Regions from separate parts of the Methylobacterium sp. Leaf100 genome, predicted to be linked through region 2. Evidence: predicted binding sites of a transcription regulator. Region 2 holds the regulator's gene; the other holds the start of a gene.

Region 1 (8,557 bases), on a different contig from region 2:
CACGGCGTCGGCACGGCCCGCGCCTTCCAGGTCGATGTGGTTGCGGGCGCCTTCGCGGGCATCGCGCTTGGGCTCAACGCCTTCCTCACGGCGATGCTCGCGCCCATCGCCGTGAGTTTCCTGCGGTAGGTTCGACTTACCCGGCCGCCACGGGCGTCGGTACGAAGCGTCCGTCGGGGCCGGGCTTCATGTCGATGCGCCGGTCGTGCAGGACGTGCAGGGTCGAGCGGTGGCCAATCGAGACGATGGTGGTTTCCGGCAGGCGCTCGCGCAGCATGCGGTACAGGGCGGCCTCGCTCGGCTCGTCGAGGGCGGCGGTGGACTCGTCGAGGAACAGCCACTGGGGTTTCGCCAGCACCGCGCGGGCGATGGCCAGGCGCTGCTGCTCGCCGCCCGAAAGGCGCTGGTCCCAGGCATCGACCTCGTCGAGGCGGTCGGCCAGCAGCGGCAGCTGCGCCGCCACCAGGGCCTCGCGGATCGCCTCGTCCGAGAACTGGTCGGTGGTGGCCGGATAGACCACTGCGCCCCGCAGGGTACCGAGCGGAATGTAGGGCCGCTGCGGCAGCACCAGGGCCGACTGACCCGGCGGCACCGCGATGCGCCCCTTGCCGAACGGCCAGATGCCGGCGATGGCCCGGAACAGGGTCGACTTGCCGGAGCCCGACGGGCCGGTGACCAGGGTGGCGCCGCCCCGCGTGAGGGTGAACCGATCGGCACTGACGATCTCGCGGCCGTCCGGCAGGGCGAGGGTGATGTTCTCGGCAGTGACGTCGCGGCCCGAGGCGTCGGACTGGGCCAGACCGTAGCCGGCGCCCGCCATGGCCTCGGCCTTGGTCATCGCCCGTTTGAACGACGACAGGCGGTTGGTGTTGGCCTTGTAGGCCGCGATGGTGGTGTAGGCGCTGATGAAGAACGACAGCGACGACTGCACGTTGCTGAAGGCGTTCACGGTCTGCTGCAGGGCGCCGAAGCTGAGCTTTTTCGCGAAGTACGAGGGTGCGGCAATGACGAGCGGCACCATGGTGCTCGCCTGGGAATAGCCGAACGAGAAGGCGATGAGCTTGATGCGCCGGAAGATGATCTGCACGTAGTTCGCGATGATCTCGTCGAACAGCGACCGGAGACGCACGGTCTCGGCGCGCTCGCCGCGCAGGAGCGCGATCTGCTCGCCGTAGATGCGGCTGCGGGCGAGCGAGAACCGAAAATCCGCCTCCACCCGCTCCTGGCGGAAATCGAGGCCGATGAGCGGGCGGCCGATGAGGTGGGCGAGCCAGGTGCCGACGACCGCGTAGGTGATCACGGCCCAGACGAGGAAGCCCGGCACCACCGTGTCGGTGAACGGCAGCACGAAATCCCGCGACAGGGTCCACAGGATGACCATGAACGAGACGAGCTGGGCCGCCTGCGACAGCAGCCGGATCGACAGGCTCGCCGTCTGCGAGATGAAGGCGTTGACGTCGGCCTGGATGCGCTGATCCGGGTTGTCGGCGTGCTCGTCCGTGAAGGGAATGCGGTAATGCGTGCCGTCCCCGAGCCAGCGCTGGTAGAAGCTCCGGGTCAGCCACGTGCGCCAGCGGATGTGCAGAGACTGGTCGACGAACAGGTCGAACATGCCGATGCAGACGTTGAGGATCGCGAGGGGCACGAAGACCCAAAGGATCTGGTACCAGAATACGTCGAGATTGTATTCCTGGATCGCGTTGTAGAGATCGCGGTACCAGAAGTTGAACCGCAAGGTCAGGGCGACATCGGCGAAGCTGACGAAGATCGACAGCGCGACGAGGCGCTGACCGATCTTGCCCTCCGTCCGGCCGAACCAGCGGAACAGGCCGATCTCGCGGGTCGGCTCGTCACGGTTCGCGAAGTAGGGATCGGCAATGAGGGTGATCGCCCGAATCGGCTTCAGGTGCGAGATGCCGAGCACGATGGCGGCGAACACCACGGCACCCGTGGCGGCGAAGGCCGGCGGCAGCAGGGCGGCGAGCGTCGGGGGCAGCGCGCCCAAGGCCGTCAGCAGCTTGGCCCCGGAGAACAGGAGATAGCCGACGCCGTAGACCGAGATGAAGATCTTCAGGTAGGCCGAGATCTTGCCGGAGGCGAGCAGGATGCCCGCCATGGCGAGCCCGCTCAGGGACACGTAGAGGGGCGGTGCGGCGTCGCCGGGAAATGCCAGCAGGACGAGGGCGAACAACGCCGTCACGGCGGCTTGCAGGCCGAGGCCCGTCCTCAATACGGCCACGTGCGTCTTCTCCCCGTGCTGATCGTCGAGGCACCGCTTCCGCGGCATGCCGGAACCCGGGAGTGACGGCGGGTCGTGGCGAGATCGTGGCCGGACGGGTGCCTGATCGGACGAAAATCCTGGCCCGTGTGTTCTATTGCCAATCCCAGTCGCCGTAGCCCGGCTCGCGGCAGCGATAGCCGATGGGGCATTCCGGGTTGTCGCGGGTCGGCACGAAGCGCAGGTCGGCGATCTCCGAGAGTTCGCAGAAGCTGCGGTCGCGCACGAAGCGCTGGAAGGTCTGGTTGCCGGTGTCGAGGAGGATCGCCCCCTGGCGCTTCACCAGCGCCATGGCGTCGGCGCAGGCCATGCGGGCGGTCGTCCCGGTGGTCTGGGCGCTCGCCGGCGTCGCCAGGACGACGCAAAGGGCGAGGGCGAAACATCTCGTCACGATGGCGGGGCGCCGTTCCGGTGATTTGCTGAGCCCAAGCATGGCAGTTTCCGCCGGGCGCGAAAAGGGCCGCGCCCCGCCTTGCCGTCCGGTTGCCGCAATCGGGCGCTCTATCCACCGCTGTTGCGCCAGAGCGCGCGCCGATCGTCGGACGGAACGGGTACAGAGGCAGCCATGTCGGGACTTTCGATCCTCAACCTCGAAGCCGTGCGCGCCGCGCCCGTGTCGCGCGAGCCCTACACGTTTTTCCTCGGCAACGACGTCCTCGACCGCGCGGCCATCGACGAAATCCGGCAGGACTTCCCGGCGATTGCCAAGCCGGGTTACCTCACCGTGGACGAGGTGGCGCTCAAGGGCCGGTTCAAGGCGCTCATCGACGAATTGGAGAGCGACGAGTTTTCCCGCATCATGGGCGAGAAGTTCGGCATCGACCTCGTCTCGTGCCCGCGCCTCACCACCATCATGAAGAAGAGCCAGCCGAAATACGGATCGATCCACACCGACGGGCCGTCGAAGGTGATGACGATGCTGATCTACATGAACGATGCCTGGGACGCGCCCGCCGCCGGGCGCCTGCGGGTGCTCTACGACGGCCGGAACTACGAACCCTTCGCCGTCGAGGTGCCGCCCACCATGGGCACGATGTTCGCCTTCCTGCGGTCCGACAATTCCTGGCACGGCCACGAGCCGTTCGAGGGCGAACGCCGGGTGGTACAGGTCGCCTGGGTCAAGGACGCGGCCGAACTTGAGCGCAAGAAGAAGCGCAACCGGACGGCGCAGTTCCTGAAGGGCATCTTCGGGCGCTGAAACCCGGGCGGCCGGACACCGGTCGCATCGGACATCGTCTTCCTGGCTCGGACCGCTTCAGGGCGATCCGGGCCATTTTCTTGGGTAGGGGGATCGGCGATACGACAGCCGACGTCGCCCCGCGATCACCATGCTCCCGGCGTGGACGCGGAGTGGCGACGCCCGAGACTGCCAAGGGTGTGTCCCACGCTCTCGGCCACGAAAAAGGGGCCGCCTCTCGGCGACCCCCTCTATCAAGTTCGGCTCAAGAGGCTCGGACTTTTAGAAGTCCATGCCGCCCATGCCGCCGCCCATGCCGCCGCCGCCCGGCATACCGCCGCCGGCGCTGTCCTTCTTCGGAGCATCGGCGATCATGGCTTCCGTGGTCACCAGCAGGCCGGCGATGGAGGAGGCATCCTGCAGGGCGGTCCGCACGACCTTGGCCGGGTCGACGATGCCGGCCTGGATCATGTCCACGTACTCTTCGGTCTGGGCGTTGAAGCCGTAGGTGATCGAAGAGGTGTTGTCGGTGATCTTGCCGACGACGATGGAGCCTTCGACGCCGGAGTTGGCGGCGATCTGACGGATCGGCGCCTCGAGGGCCTTCAGCACGATCTTGATGCCGGCCTGGACGTCCGGGTTGTCGCTCTTGAGGGCGCGGACGGCCTCGCGGGCGCGGAGGAGGGCGGTGCCGCCGCCGGGGACGATGCCCTCTTCCACCGCAGCGCGGGTGGCGTTGAGCGCGTCGTCGACGCGGTCCTTCTTCTCCTTGACCTCGACCTCGGTCGCGCCGCCGACGCGGATGACCGCGACGCCGCCGGCGAGCTTGGCCAGACGCTCCTGGAGCTTCTCACGGTCGTAGTCCGAGGTGGTCTCCTCGATCTGCGCCTTGATCTGGGCGACGCGGGCCTCGATGTCCGACTTCTCGCCGAGACCGTCGATGATCGTGGTGGTCTCCTTCTCGATGCGGATGCGCTTGGCGCGGCCGAGCATCGGCAGGGTGACGTTCTCGAGCTTGATGCCGAGGTCCTCGGCGATCATCTGACCCTGGGTCAGGATCGCGATGTCCTCGAGCATGGCCTTGCGGCGATCGCCGAAGCCCGGAGCCTTGACGGCCGCGACCTTGAGGCCGCCGCGCAGCTTGTTCACCACGAGGGTGGCGAGCGCCTCGCCCTCGATGTCCTCGGCGATGATGACGAGGGGCTTGCCCGTCTGCACCACGGCCTCGAGCACCGGCAGCATCGCCTGGAGCGACGAGAGCTTCTTCTCGTGGATGAGGATGTAGGGGTCCTCGAGCTCGGCGACCATCTTCTCCGCGTTGGTGATGAAGTACGGGGAGAGGTAGCCGCGGTCGAACTGCATGCCCTCGACGACGTCGAGTTCGGTCTCGGCGGTCTTGGCCTCCTCGACGGTGATGACACCCTCGTTGCCGACCTTCTGCATGGCATGGGCGATCATCTCGCCGATTTCCTTGTCGCCGTTGGCCGAGATGGTGCCGACCTGGGCGACTTCCTCGGACGAGGCGACCTTCTTGGCGCGGCTCGTGATGTCCTCGACGGCGGCCTTCGTCGCGAGGTCGATGCCGCGCTTGAGGTCCATCGGGTTCATGCCGGCGGCGACGTACTTGGCGCCTTCCCGGACGATGGCCTGGGCTAGCACGGTGGCGGTGGTGGTGCCGTCGCCCGCGATGTCGTTGGTCTTCGAGGCCACTTCGCGCACCATCTGGGCGCCCATGTTCTCGAACTTGTCGGAAAGCTCGATCTCCTTGGCGACGGTGACGCCGTCCTTGGTGATGCGCGGCGCACCGAAGCTCTTCTCGATGACGACGTTACGACCCTTGGGGCCGAGGGTCACCTTCACTGCGTCGGCCAGGATATCGACGCCGCGCAGCATCTTCTCGCGGGCGTCGGAGCCGAAACGGACTTCTTTCGCTGCCATGTTCAAATCCTCATGCGGTGGGAAGCCCCGAGGCGCTCAGAGTTGAAGCGCGCTCAAAGGGCTCGGGTAGGGGGACGAAGGAAGAGGGCAGATCGCCGTTCAGGCGACGACGCCCATGATGTCGGATTCCTTCATGATCAGGAGATCCTGACCGTCGATCTTGACCTCGGTGCCGGACCACTTGCCGAACAGCACGCGATCGCCGGCCTTGACGTCGAGGGGATTGATGCGGCCGGCCTCGTCGCGGGCGCCGGGGCCGACGGCGACGATCTCGCCCTCTTGCGGCTTCTCCTTGGCGGTGTCGGGGATGATGATGCCCCCCTTGGTCTTCTCTTCGCCTTCGATACGGCGAACGACGACACGGTCGTGCAGCGGACGGAACTTCATGAGCTGCCCTCTTGCTCTAAATTCATGGATGGCGTTGATGCGGCGCGGCAGCGCGCTCAACCCAGGCCGTTAGCACTCTCGATCGGTGAGTGCCAACGATGCCGCGGAGGTAGGCGCATGCCTTGCGTGAGTCAAGACTGTCGCAGGTCGGCGCGACGGTTGCGCGACGGCAATTCTCTCCCGATCCGCTCCGCCACGGACCAATCATCCCCGATGATCAGCCTTCATGGACCACAGGGTGCGGTCGGGTCCCCCGCCACCGACGGCGCCGGACCGATGCCTGCCGCCACGGTGTGGATCGACCTCGACGACCCGAGTGCCGAGGAGGCGCAGCGCATCGAGGACGCGACGGGCATCCGCGTCCCATCGCGAAAAGCCCTCAGCGAGGTGGAGAATTCGAGCCGGCTGCGGCGTCTCAAGAACGGCTTCTCGCTGTCGACGCCGATGATCACCTTCGACAAGGTCGATTCGTTGTTGAAGCCCCTGGGGTTCGTCCTGACCAAGGACCACCTCGTAACCGTGCGGTTCCACGATCTGCGCGCGTTCGCGGAGGTGAAGAAGCGCATCGCCGAGGGCGACGGCCCGTCCACCACGAGCACGGAGATCTTCCTCCTGCTCATGGAGGAGTTGGTCGACAGCCTCGCCGATTCCCTGGAGGACATGGGCGCCGATCTCGATGCCCTCTCGACCCGAATCTTCGACTTCGACGTGCGGGGCGGCGCGCCCGCCAGCGACGACAAGCTCAAGACCCAGACGCCGCGACGGCGCGATCTGGCGCTCCGCCGGATCCTGCGCGGCATCGGCCGGCGCGGCAAGGCGCTCGGCAAGATCCGGTCCAGCCTGCTCGGTCTCGAACGCATCGTCCCCTTCGTCGCCAACGAGTGCGAGCACCTGCTCGGCGCCGAGCAGGTGCCGCGCTTCGAGGCCGTGCGACGGGACATCGCCTCCCTCGACGAGTTCGAGATCCGTCAATCGGAGAACGTCCAGTTCCTCCTCGACGCCACCCTCGGCCTCATCAACATGGAGCAGAACAACACCTTCCGGGTGCTGACCGTGGTCTCGGTCGTGGGCATTCCGCCGACCCTCGTGACCTCACTCTACGGCATGAATTTCAAGCACATGCCCGAACTCGATTGGGCCTACGGCTATCCCTACGGCCTCGCCCTCGTGGTTCTCAGCGCCCTCGTGCCGATCGTGTTCTTCCGCATGCGGGGGTGGTTCTGAGGATCGTCACGCCGGGCGGTTGACGGATTCTTTGCGCACCTCCGCTTAGGGTCCAGCCAAAGGCGCGAGCGCCCCGCTCGGCGCAAGGCTGCCCGTTCCCGCCATGGCCGTGATCTGCGCCTTCGTCCTCAACGCCGGGCTGAACTTCGTGCTCGGCCTGCTCATCGCGAAGCTGCTGGGCCCGGCGGATTTCGGTCTGTTCGCGCTGGCCACCGCCGGCGCCATCGTGGCCAACACGGTGCTGTTCGAGTGGCTGCGCCTGTCGGCGACGCGGTTCTACTCGGCCCGCGTCCGCGATCAGGAGCCGTGGATCCGCCAGGGTCTCGACCGGGCCTACGCCGTACTCGGCGCCGGGCTCCTCGCCGCCGCCCTGGTCTGCGCCGGATTCGGCATGGAGGCGGGGCCCGAGAGCCGCGCGGCCATCACGGCGGGCGCGGGCGTGGCCGCCTTCGGGATCGGAGTGTTCGACTACCACGCGGCGCTCGCCCGCGCCCGCTTCGACGGTGGCCTCTATTTCCGGCTGGTGGCGATCAAGAACGCCTTGGCCTTCGTGCTCATGGCCGGCACGGCGTGGCTCCTGCCCCAGCCGGCCTGGGTGCTCGCCGCGGCGGGCCTGAGCCAGTTCCTCGCCGCCGCGATCCTATGGCGGCCCATGCGCGATCCCGTGAGCCCGCGCCTGCGCGTGCGCCTCGCCGAGACCTGGCGGCTGTTCCTCGCCTACGGCCTCCCCTTGATCGCCGCCAACGCCATCTACCAGCTGCTGCCGTTCCTCAATCGCGGCACCATCGCGGCCCAGGCCGGGCTGGCCGAGGCCGGCTACTTCGCCCTCGCGGCCGACGTCACCACGCGCAGCATCGGCACGCTGGGCACCGCCCTCGACCTCCTGCTGTTCCAGCTCGCAGTGCGCGTCGAGGAGGAGGAGGGCCGCGCGGCCGCCGAGGCCCAGGTCGGGCGCAACGTCGGCGTGGTGGTCGCCCTGCTGCTGCCCTGCGCCGTCGGGTTCTGGGCGATCCTTCCCGCCCTCCAGGCCCTGGTGGTGCCGGAGGCCTATCGCGGCCCATTCGCGAGCTATGCCGGGCTGATGATCCCGGGCTTCTTCTGCCTCGCCATGATGAACTTCGCCCTCAATCCGATCTTCCAGATCCGCCGCAGGACCCTGCCGGTGATCGCCGCCGCCCTGGTGGGCCTCGCCGTCGACGCCCTCGGCCTGTGGCTGCTGCCGCCGCTCATGGGACCGGAAGGCATCGCGGCGGCGCAGACGGCGGGTCTCGCCGCCGCCACCGGGTTCCTGGCGCTCCGGGCGCTCACGGGGCCGCAGCGCCTGCGCCTGCCGTGGCGCGATCTCCTGATGGCCGGTATCGCCTGTGCGGCCATGGCCCTGTGCCTCTTACCCCTGCGCCATCTCGAGCCCGTGCGGGCCCTCGCGGTCAGCCTGCCCGTCGGCTTCCTCGTCGTCGGAGGGTTCACCTGGGTCCTGGACATCGCCGGCCTGCGCACCCTCATCGCAGCCCGCCTGGCGGCGCGGCGCGCAGGACCGTCGAAGGCGGGAACCG
Region 2 (8,557 bases):
CGTGGACACCCTGATGCGCCGCGAGGTCGCCACCGTGCCGGTCTCCCTACCGCTGACGGCCTTTCTCACGGACCATCCCCTCGGATCGCCCTCGCGGGTCGTGGCGGTGGATGGCGAAGGTCGCTACGCCGGCATCGTCCGGGTGCCGGAGGCCCACGCCGCCGCCCGGGACGCCGATGGCCCGCCGCCCGGCCTCGCCGACCTCCTGCGTCACGCCGACGACGTCCTGACGCCCGGCATGAACGCCAAGGCCGCGGCCGCCGCCTTCGACCGCACGGAGAGCGAGGCGCTCGCCGTCGTCGACGGGCCGGAGACCCGCCGCGTCGTCGGCCTCCTCACCGAAAGCCACACCCTCAAGCGCTACGCCGAGGAACTCGATCGGCAGCGCCGGGCGATGCTGGGCGAGACGGCGTGAGCGTCACGGCGCCCACGCCCGCCCGAGGTCAGGCGTGGACCACGCGCCCCTTCGCCCCCAGGGCCTCCTCGACGGTGCCGTCGCCGTCGAGATAACCGTGACGTTTGGGGTTCGGCATGATCAGCGAGGCCACGAAGGCGATCCCGAGCATCACGGTGACGTACCAGAAGAACGAACTCTCCGAGCCGATCTGCTTCAGGTAGAGCGCCACCATCTCGGCGGTGCCGCCGAACAGGGAATTGGCGATGGCGTAGGACAGGCCCACGCCCAGCGCCCGCACCTGGGTCGGAAACAGCTCCGCCTTCACGATACCGGAGATGCCCGTGTAGAAGCTGATCACGGTCAAGCCGATCATGATCAGGGCGAAGGACAGGACCGGGTTGGTGGTGCTGCCGATGGTGGTCATCAGGGGCACCACCATGAGGGTGCCGAGTCCGCTGTAGAGCAGCATGTTGGCCTTGCGGCCGATCTTGTCCGAGAGCCAGCCGAAGAACGGCTGGATGATCATGTAGACCAGCAGCGCGGCGGTGGAGATCTGCGAAGCGGTGATCTTGTCGATATGCGCCGTGTTGAACAGGTACTTCGGCATGTAGGTGGTGAAGGTGTAGAAGCTCAGGGAGCCGCCGGCCGTGTAGGCCAGCACCACGCAGAACGCGCGCCAATGCTTGAACAGGGCCGCGAAGGTGCCGGATTCCTTCGAGCTCATGTCCGCCTTGGTGGCGGTCTCGGTCAGCGACGAGCGCAGGTACAGGGCGACCACGGCGGCGAGCGCCCCGATCACGAAGGGAATGCGCCAGCCCCAGGCGGTGAGCTGCTGGGCGGTGAGCACGCTCTGCAGGACGATCAGCACGAGGGAGGCCAGGAGCTGGCCGCCGATGAGGGTGACGTACTGGAACGAGGCGAAGAACCCGCGCCGGCCCTTGATGGCGATCTCGCTCATGTAGGTGGCGCTGGTGCCGTACTCGCCGCCCACCGACAGGCCCTGGATCATCCGGGCCAGGAGCAGCAGGGCCGGGGCGAGGTGGCCGACGCTCGCGTAGGTCGGCAGTACGGCGATCATCAGCGAACCGGCGCACATCATCAGCACCGAAATCATCATCGAGGTCTTGCGGCCGAGGCGGTCGGCGAGGCGCCCGAACAGCCACCCGCCGATGGGGCGCATGAAGAAGCCCACGGCGAAGACGGCCGCCGATTTCAGGAGCTGACTGGTGTCGTCGCCCTCGGGGAAGAACACCGGCGCGAAGTACAGGGCGAAGAAGGCGTAGCAGTAGAAGTCGAACCACTCGACGAGGTTGCCCGACGACGAGGCGACGATGGCCTTGATCCGGCGGCGGTTGTCCGCCGCCTCGTCGAGCCTCGGCGTCATGATTCCGGCACCGTCCGACATGCGCGTCTCCCCCTGTTCTATTTGGGATGTTGTTGAATTGGCTCATTATTTTTTGAGCATGGTCCCGCCCGGGCCTGCTGTGCGGCGACGTTAAGCTCCGCGGAAAAATTCGCAAGAGCACCGGCGGATGCCAAAATGACCGCAGGCAACGCGGCCGTGGAAGATCTGCGCTCAAGCTTTCATTCGGCCTCTCGCGCCCGAACGAAAGTCCCCGCGCAAGTCGATCCGGGGAAAATGCGGAACGGTTTCTGGGACGTCCTCGTTGCGGCTGCGCATCGGCGCCGAACGGCGCTGTCCATCGACGGGGCGGGAAACAAAACCATGAGCAAATTCTTTCGGAGCACGGTCGCGGTCGCGGCCCTGGTCATCGGCGCGACGGCGGCCTTCGGTCAGGGCGGCCCGGGTGGCGGCGCGGCCGGCGGTGGGGCCGGTGATGGCGGCGCCGGCATCGGTGCGGGCGGCGGAGCCGGGGGTGGCGCAGGGGGCGGACGCGGCGGTGCCGGCGGCCCAGGCGCCGGTGCGGCGGGTGCCGCCGGTGCCGAGCGTGGCGGCCCGGCCGGAGGAGGCGCAGGTGTGGGCGGCGGTGCCGGCGAGCGCGGTGGTGCTGCCGAGCGGGGCGGTGCTGCCGAGCGCGGCAGCCCGGCGGGCGGCCCGAACCGGGGCACGGAAGACGGCCGCGCCGGACGCGGCGAGGGCCGGACCGACCGCGACGGTCAGCCGGATCGCGGCGCTGCGACCGATCGCGGCGAGCGGGGTGCCCGCGACGGTCGAGGCGACCGGGACGGCAAGGCCGACCGGGATAGTAGGACGGACCGGGACGGCAAGGCCGATCGCGGGGATCGCGATGGCCGGGGTGATCGCGGCGATCGCGGCGACCGGGGCGATCGCGGCGCACGGGGCGATCGCGGGGATCGGGGCGCGGTCCGGGGCGCTTATGGCCGCCTCGGCGCGCCGCAGCGCACGGAGTTCCGCCAGAGCGTGATCCGGCGCGGCATTCCGCGTCTCGCGGCCGGCGCCTTCGCGCTCACCGTCGGCACGGCCATCGCCCGCAGCTACACCCTCTACGACCTGCCGCCGGACATCGTCCGCATCGCGCCGGAATACGAGGATTACCGCTACGTGCTGGTGGACGACGACATCGTCATCGTCGATCCCGACACCTACGAGATCGTCGACGTGATCCGCGGCTGAGCGGCTTCATCTGGAAGACGGGGAGGGCGCGGCCGCGAGGCGGCGCCTTTTCTCGTTGAAGCGCTTGCTCTCGTCTTAGCGCTTGCTGCGGTCGAGCAGCCCCGAGACGACGCGGGCGGTGTAATCCACCATCGGGACGATCCGGGCGTAGTTGAGCCGCGTCGGCCCGATCACCCCCACGACGCCGACGATCTTCTGGGCCCCATCGCGAAAGGGTGCGGCGATCATCGAGGAGCCCGACAGGGAGAACAGCTTGTTCTCCGAGCCGATGAAGATGCGGACCCCCTCGCCGCCTTCGGCCCGGGACAGGAGTTCGATGACGTCCTTCTGGGTCTCGAGGTCGTTGAACAGCAGGCGGATGCGCTCGAGATCCTCGACGGCCCGCAGGTCGTCCAGGAGATTGGCCTGACCGCGCACGATGAGCTGGCGCGCGTCGGACGGGCCGACGGAGACGGCGAGGCCGGCATCGACGAGGCGCTCGGTGATGACGTCGAGTTCGCGCTTCATCGCCTGGCGGCCGGATTCGATCTCGGCCCGCAGGGTCCCGAGGGTGCGCCCCTGGAGGCGGGCGTTGAGGTAGTTCGAGGCCTCCTGCAGGGCGCTCGCGGGCAGGCCGGGCGGCAGGTCGAGGAGGCGGTTCTCCACCGAGCCGTCGTCGGAGACGAGGACCACCAGGGCGCGGGCCGGGTCGAGGCGCACGAACTCGATGTGCTTCAGGTGCACGTTGGTCTTCGTGGTCAGCACCACGCCGGCACCGCGCGAGATGCCCGACAGCAGGGTCGAGGCCTCGGCCAGCGCGCTCTCGAAGGTGTGGCCGGAGGCCGCCGCCCGCATCTGCGCCTCGATCCGCGCCTGCTCGTCCTGGCCGACATCGCCGAGTTCGAGCATGGCATCGACGAAGAAACGCAGGCCCTGCTCCGTCGGCAGCCGCCCGGCCGAGGCGTGGGGCGCGAAGATGAGCCCGGAATGCTCCAGATCCGCCATCACGTTGCGGATGGAGGCCGGCGACAGGGTCATGGGCAGGATGCGCGCGAGGTTGCGCGATCCCATCGGCTCGCCGGTGGTGAGGTAGCTTTCCACGATCTGCCGGAAAATCTCGCGCGCCCGCTCGTTGGGCGCGGCGAGGACATGCATCGGCTGGGATGCGGAGAAGGGGCGGGCGGGCTCGGTCACGACGGTTTTCCTGGGCCACGATTGTGTCCGCGCGGGGGCCCTCGCACAAGGCGGCGGCGCGCGTCCGCATCGGAACGCGGGCTGCGGCGGGGCAGGGCACGCTTCATCCGCCCTTCAGGAACGATGGGCCAAAAGAAAAATCGCGCTTCGATGAAGCCGTCCGGGCCCATCGTGCGTTCCACACCGCTCACCTGTCCGGCCAAGCTCGAAGTCCGTGCAAGGCCGGCCCCGCGTGGCGTCAGGAGTCCCATATGCGCAACACATCCCGTTCCGGTCTGATCCGGTCCTTGGCCATCGTGCTGGCCATGATCGGCGCCATGTTCGTCGCCGCGCCCCAAGGCGCCCAGGCGGCCCCCGCCATGGTCTCGACGGAGGTCGCCGGCCCGGCTGCCGCCCTCACGGAGGTCCAGTACGGCGGCTATGGCCGTCATCACCGTCATCACCACCGCCATTACGGCCACCGCCGCCACTTCGGCAATCATTTCGGCCATCACCGGGGTCGCCATTACGGCCGTCACTTCGGTCATCACCGCGGTCACCACCACGGCTACGGCCGTCGTCACTTCTACTGAGAGACGTTCGGAGGGGCGCCCGGTGGGCGCCCTTTTCGGTCGGGGCGTTGCCGCAGCCGCGCCCGGCGCCTAAGAGCCGCGTCCTGACACTCAACCGGGAGAGCGGCGATGCGGCCCTCGAAGCGCGCCAACGACGATCTGCGCACCGTCACCCTCGAGCGCGCCGTGGCCCGCTACGCCGAGGGGTCCTGCCTCGTCACCTTCGGCGAGACCAAGGTGCTGTGCACCGCCTCCCTGGAAGAGCGCGGGCCGCCCTGGCTGCGCGGCTCCGGCAAGGGCTGGATCACGGCCGAGTATTCCATGCTGCCGCGCGCCACCCACGAGCGCACCCGGCGCGAAGTGAATTCGGGGAAGCCGTCGGGCCGCACCCAGGAGATCCAGCGCCTCATCGGCCGGAGTCTCAGGGCCGTCACCAACCTGCCGGCCATGGGTGAGCGCCAGATCACCGTCGATTGCGACGTGATCCAGGCCGATGGCGGCACCCGCACGGCCGCCATCACGGGCGCCTGGGTGGCGCTGCACGATTGTTTCGCCTGGATGCGCGCCCGCTCGATCATCTCCGTCGATCCCCTGCGCGATCACGTGGCGGCGGTGTCCTGCGGCATCGTCAAGGGCGTGCCCGTGCTCGACCTCGACTACGCCGAGGATTCGGGGGCGGAGACCGACGCCAACTTCGTGGTCACCGGCTCGGGCGGCCTCGTCGAGGTCCAGGGCACCGCCGAGGGCAAGCCGTTCTCGGAAGAGGAGCTCATGGCGCTCCTGCGCCTGGCCAAGGGCGGCACCGAGCGGCTCGTCGCCCTCCAGAAGGACACCATCGCGCGCGAACCCGCCGACAAGCGCGTCACGGACAAGAAGGCCTCCGCATGAGCCAGCACCGCATCCTCTCGGGCCGGGTCGTCGTCGCGACCCACAATGCCGGCAAGCTCGTGGAGATGCGCGAATTGCTGGCGCCCTTCGGGATCGCGGCGGTCTCGGCCGGCGAGCTCGGCCTGCCCGAACCGGACGAGACCGGCACCATGTTCTCGGAGAATGCCGCCATCAAGGCGCACGCGGCGGCCCAGGCCTCCGGCCTGCCGGCCTTCGCCGACGATTCCGGCCTGTGCGTGAACGCCCTCGACGGGGCGCCGGGCCTGTTCTCCGCCCGCTGGGCCGGGGAGTCGAAGGATTTCGGCGGCGCCATGGCGCGGGTCGCGGCCGAGATGGAGAAGCGCGGCGACACCACGCGGCGGGCGCACTTCGTCTCCGCCCTCGTCGTCGCCTGGCCCGATGGCCACACCGAGACCTTCGAGGGCCGGGTGTTCGGGCAGATCGTGTCCCCGCGCGGCACCAGCGGATTCGGTTACGATCCCCTGTTCCTGCCCGACGGCCACGACCGGACGTTCGGGGAGATTTCTTCGGAAGAAAAGCACGGCGTCGATTGGCAAACGGGCGACGCCCTTTCCCACCGGGCGCGGGCCTTCGTGCTCCTGGCCCGGGCCTGCCTGCGGCGGCCAATCTGAGCCCGCCTGAGGGGGCGGCCGGAGCCGCCGGCACCCTAGAGTATTTTCCATGATCCTCGGATCACGGAAAATTCGCTAAGTTATTGTTTGGTCGCATTTTCTTCACGCGAGCCGGTATCCACCTCGCTTGAAAATGCTCTAGCGGCTCGCCAAGCCGTAGCGACGCCCGTTCAGGGGCGGTCCGTCCTGGCCGTTGCCGGCCACCACCACGAGGCGCTGGACCTCGCCGCGGAGATACGCCTGCAGGAAGCGGTTGTAATCGCGAAAGACCACGCAGCCGTTGGACGCGCCGCTCGGTCCGAGCATGTAGGTGTGGGCGAGGAGGCCGACGCGGCCGTGGATCGCGGCGGGGCCGCCCACGGGGTTGAGGCGGATCGCCCGCACCCCGTGGAACAGGGCCTCGCGCTCGCGCAGATCGTAGGTGCCGGGCGGCGTCGCGCCCCGCATGGTGAGGTGCACGTTGCGCGGGTTGTCCTGGCTCGGCCCCAGGCCCGAATGCGCCTCCAGCACCTCGCCGTTGGGCAGGGTCACCCGCCCGGCGGTGATGTCGTAGATCGCGATGCCGCCGCCCGCCACCGGGGCGGGCCCCGGAACCAGGCGCTGGCGCGACGGGACCGCCTCCGACGCACCGTCCACGGAGGCGTAGGCCGTGGGGGCCGGGGCATCGCCGAAGATGCGATCGAACAGGGAGGGTTCCTCGACGCCCGCCGCCCGGAACACGCTCTGGGTCGAGGGCAGGGCGGGACGCCGGGCGAGGCGCGCGGTGACGGCGACGGGCGCGCGCCGGAACTCGGCCGGGCGCGGGACCGGCAACGGTATCGGCAGCGGCACCGACAGGGCGACCTGCTCGGGGCGTGGCAGGGTAGCGGCGACGGGCGTGGAGCGCGCCGGGGTCGCGGCCATCTGCACCGCCGAAGGGGCGGCCTCGGGCGGGGCGGCCTCGGGCGGGGCATCGGCGGCGGCGACCCGGACGTCGACGGCCGGCGCCGGCTCGGCCCGTTGGAAGCCCGAAGCCAGGGGCCCCAGGGAGAGGGGACCGGTGAGGAGGGTGGCGCCGATGGCGGGCGTGGGATCGAGCATCCAGGCGTAGTCGGCGGGCAGCGGCCGGGCGGCGGCCGTCTCGGACGCCGCTGCGACGCTCGCCGGTACCGCTGCGACGCTCATCGGCGCCGCGTCGATCCCGCCGCCGAGGCGGGCTCCGGCGAGGCCGAGGGCGCCCACCGAAACGGCGAGCAGCACGCGGTTGCGGCGGCGGCGACGCTCCTGCCGGGGAGAGCGGTGCGAGCGGAGCGCGACATAGGTCATGGGGACTCGAACTCGATACGCATGTCCCGTTCGGGCAGCCCGCGCCGAGCCCTGTCCGCGCGGGTGCACCGCGCGGACCTGACACGAAATCGGGAGTCACCGTGAAGGGAACGATTTACCGTAAGTGTCCGTGAGTAAGCACGGGCTTGGTTAATCTCGCCTGAAGCGCATCAGCGTATTCGCGCAGGAAAACCGGCCGCGTTGGTTCAGTTCGACACAGGCGGGGGCATCCGGCGGCGGCACGCGGCGGCGCATCCGGAAAAAAGGTCGGGATTGCCAAACGCGCGGCGCGCGCGCACATCGCGGCCATGACCGAACCGACAGGCCCGGACCATCCGACCCGCGACGCGGGCTTCGGGGTCTACGTCCATTGGCCCTTCTGCGCCGCGAAGTGCCCGTACTGCGATTTCAACAGCCACGTGCGCCACGCGCCCGTGGACGAGGTCCGCTACCTCGCGGCCTTCCGGGCCGAGATCGCCCACATGGCCGCGCGGACGCCCGGCCGCACCGTCTCCAGCGTGTTCCTCGGCGGCGGCACGCCCTCCCTGATGCGGCCCGCCACCGTGGCGGGGCTGCTCGATGCCGTCGCGGGCGCGTGGGCCGTCGCGCCAGACGTCGAGATCACCCTGGAGGCCAACCCGACGAGCGTCGAGGCGGAGCGGTTTCGCGGCTACCGGGCGGCGGGCGTCAACCGGGTGTCGCTCGGCGTCCAGGCCATGGACGATGCCGCCCTGAAGGCCCTGGGCCGGCTCCACACCGCGCAGGAAGCCATGGCGGCGGTGCGGGTCGCGGCGACGCATTTCGAGCGCTACTCCTTCGACCTCATCTATGCCCGGCCCGACCAGGGCCTCGCGGCGTGGCGCGCGGAACTCGAGGGGGCCATCGCCCGGGCGGCCGAGCACCTCTCGCTCTACCAGCTCACCATCGAGCCCGGCACGCCGTTCTTCGGCCTCGCCGCCGCCGGCAAGCTGGTGCCGCCCGACGACGACCATGCCCGCGCCCTCTACGACGTGAC

The links. Region 2 encodes HrcA, which represses chaperone genes, less so after heat shock. Its sites were predicted from a motif close to GTTAGCACTCNCNNNNNGNGAGTGCTAAC; they were not measured.
Region 1: the regulator HrcA is predicted to act here: its motif matches at 5,849-5,877, upstream of groES (co-chaperone GroES).

Annotation. Positions count from the first base shown of each region.
Region 1 is NZ_LMMW01000063.1:81,647-90,203, forward strand. Features, by position in the region: gene ASF25_RS21230 (LrgB family protein) at 1-129, shown strand, start outside; gene ASF25_RS21235 (ABC transporter ATP-binding protein/permease) at 137-2,239, opposite strand; gene ASF25_RS21240 (hypothetical protein) at 2,373-2,711, opposite strand; gene ASF25_RS21245 (2OG-Fe(II) oxygenase) at 2,844-3,476, shown strand; gene groL (chaperonin GroEL) at 3,738-5,393, opposite strand; gene groES (co-chaperone GroES) at 5,493-5,780, opposite strand; gene ASF25_RS21260 (magnesium transporter CorA family protein) at 5,994-7,004, shown strand; gene ASF25_RS21265 (lipopolysaccharide biosynthesis protein) at 7,108-8,557, shown strand, end outside.
Region 2 is NZ_LMMW01000023.1:3,221-11,777, forward strand. Features, by position in the region: gene ASF25_RS12660 (chloride channel protein) at 1-415, shown strand, start outside; gene ASF25_RS12665 (MFS family transporter) at 444-1,802, opposite strand; gene ASF25_RS12670 (DUF1236 domain-containing protein) at 2,124-2,993, shown strand; gene hrcA (heat-inducible transcriptional repressor HrcA) at 3,069-4,127, opposite strand; gene ASF25_RS22730 (hypothetical protein) at 4,418-4,738, shown strand; gene rph (ribonuclease PH) at 4,847-5,605, shown strand; gene rdgB (RdgB/HAM1 family non-canonical purine NTP pyrophosphatase) at 5,602-6,237, shown strand; gene ASF25_RS12695 (DUF2778 domain-containing protein) at 6,376-7,542, opposite strand; gene hemW (radical SAM family heme chaperone HemW) at 7,851-8,557, shown strand, end outside.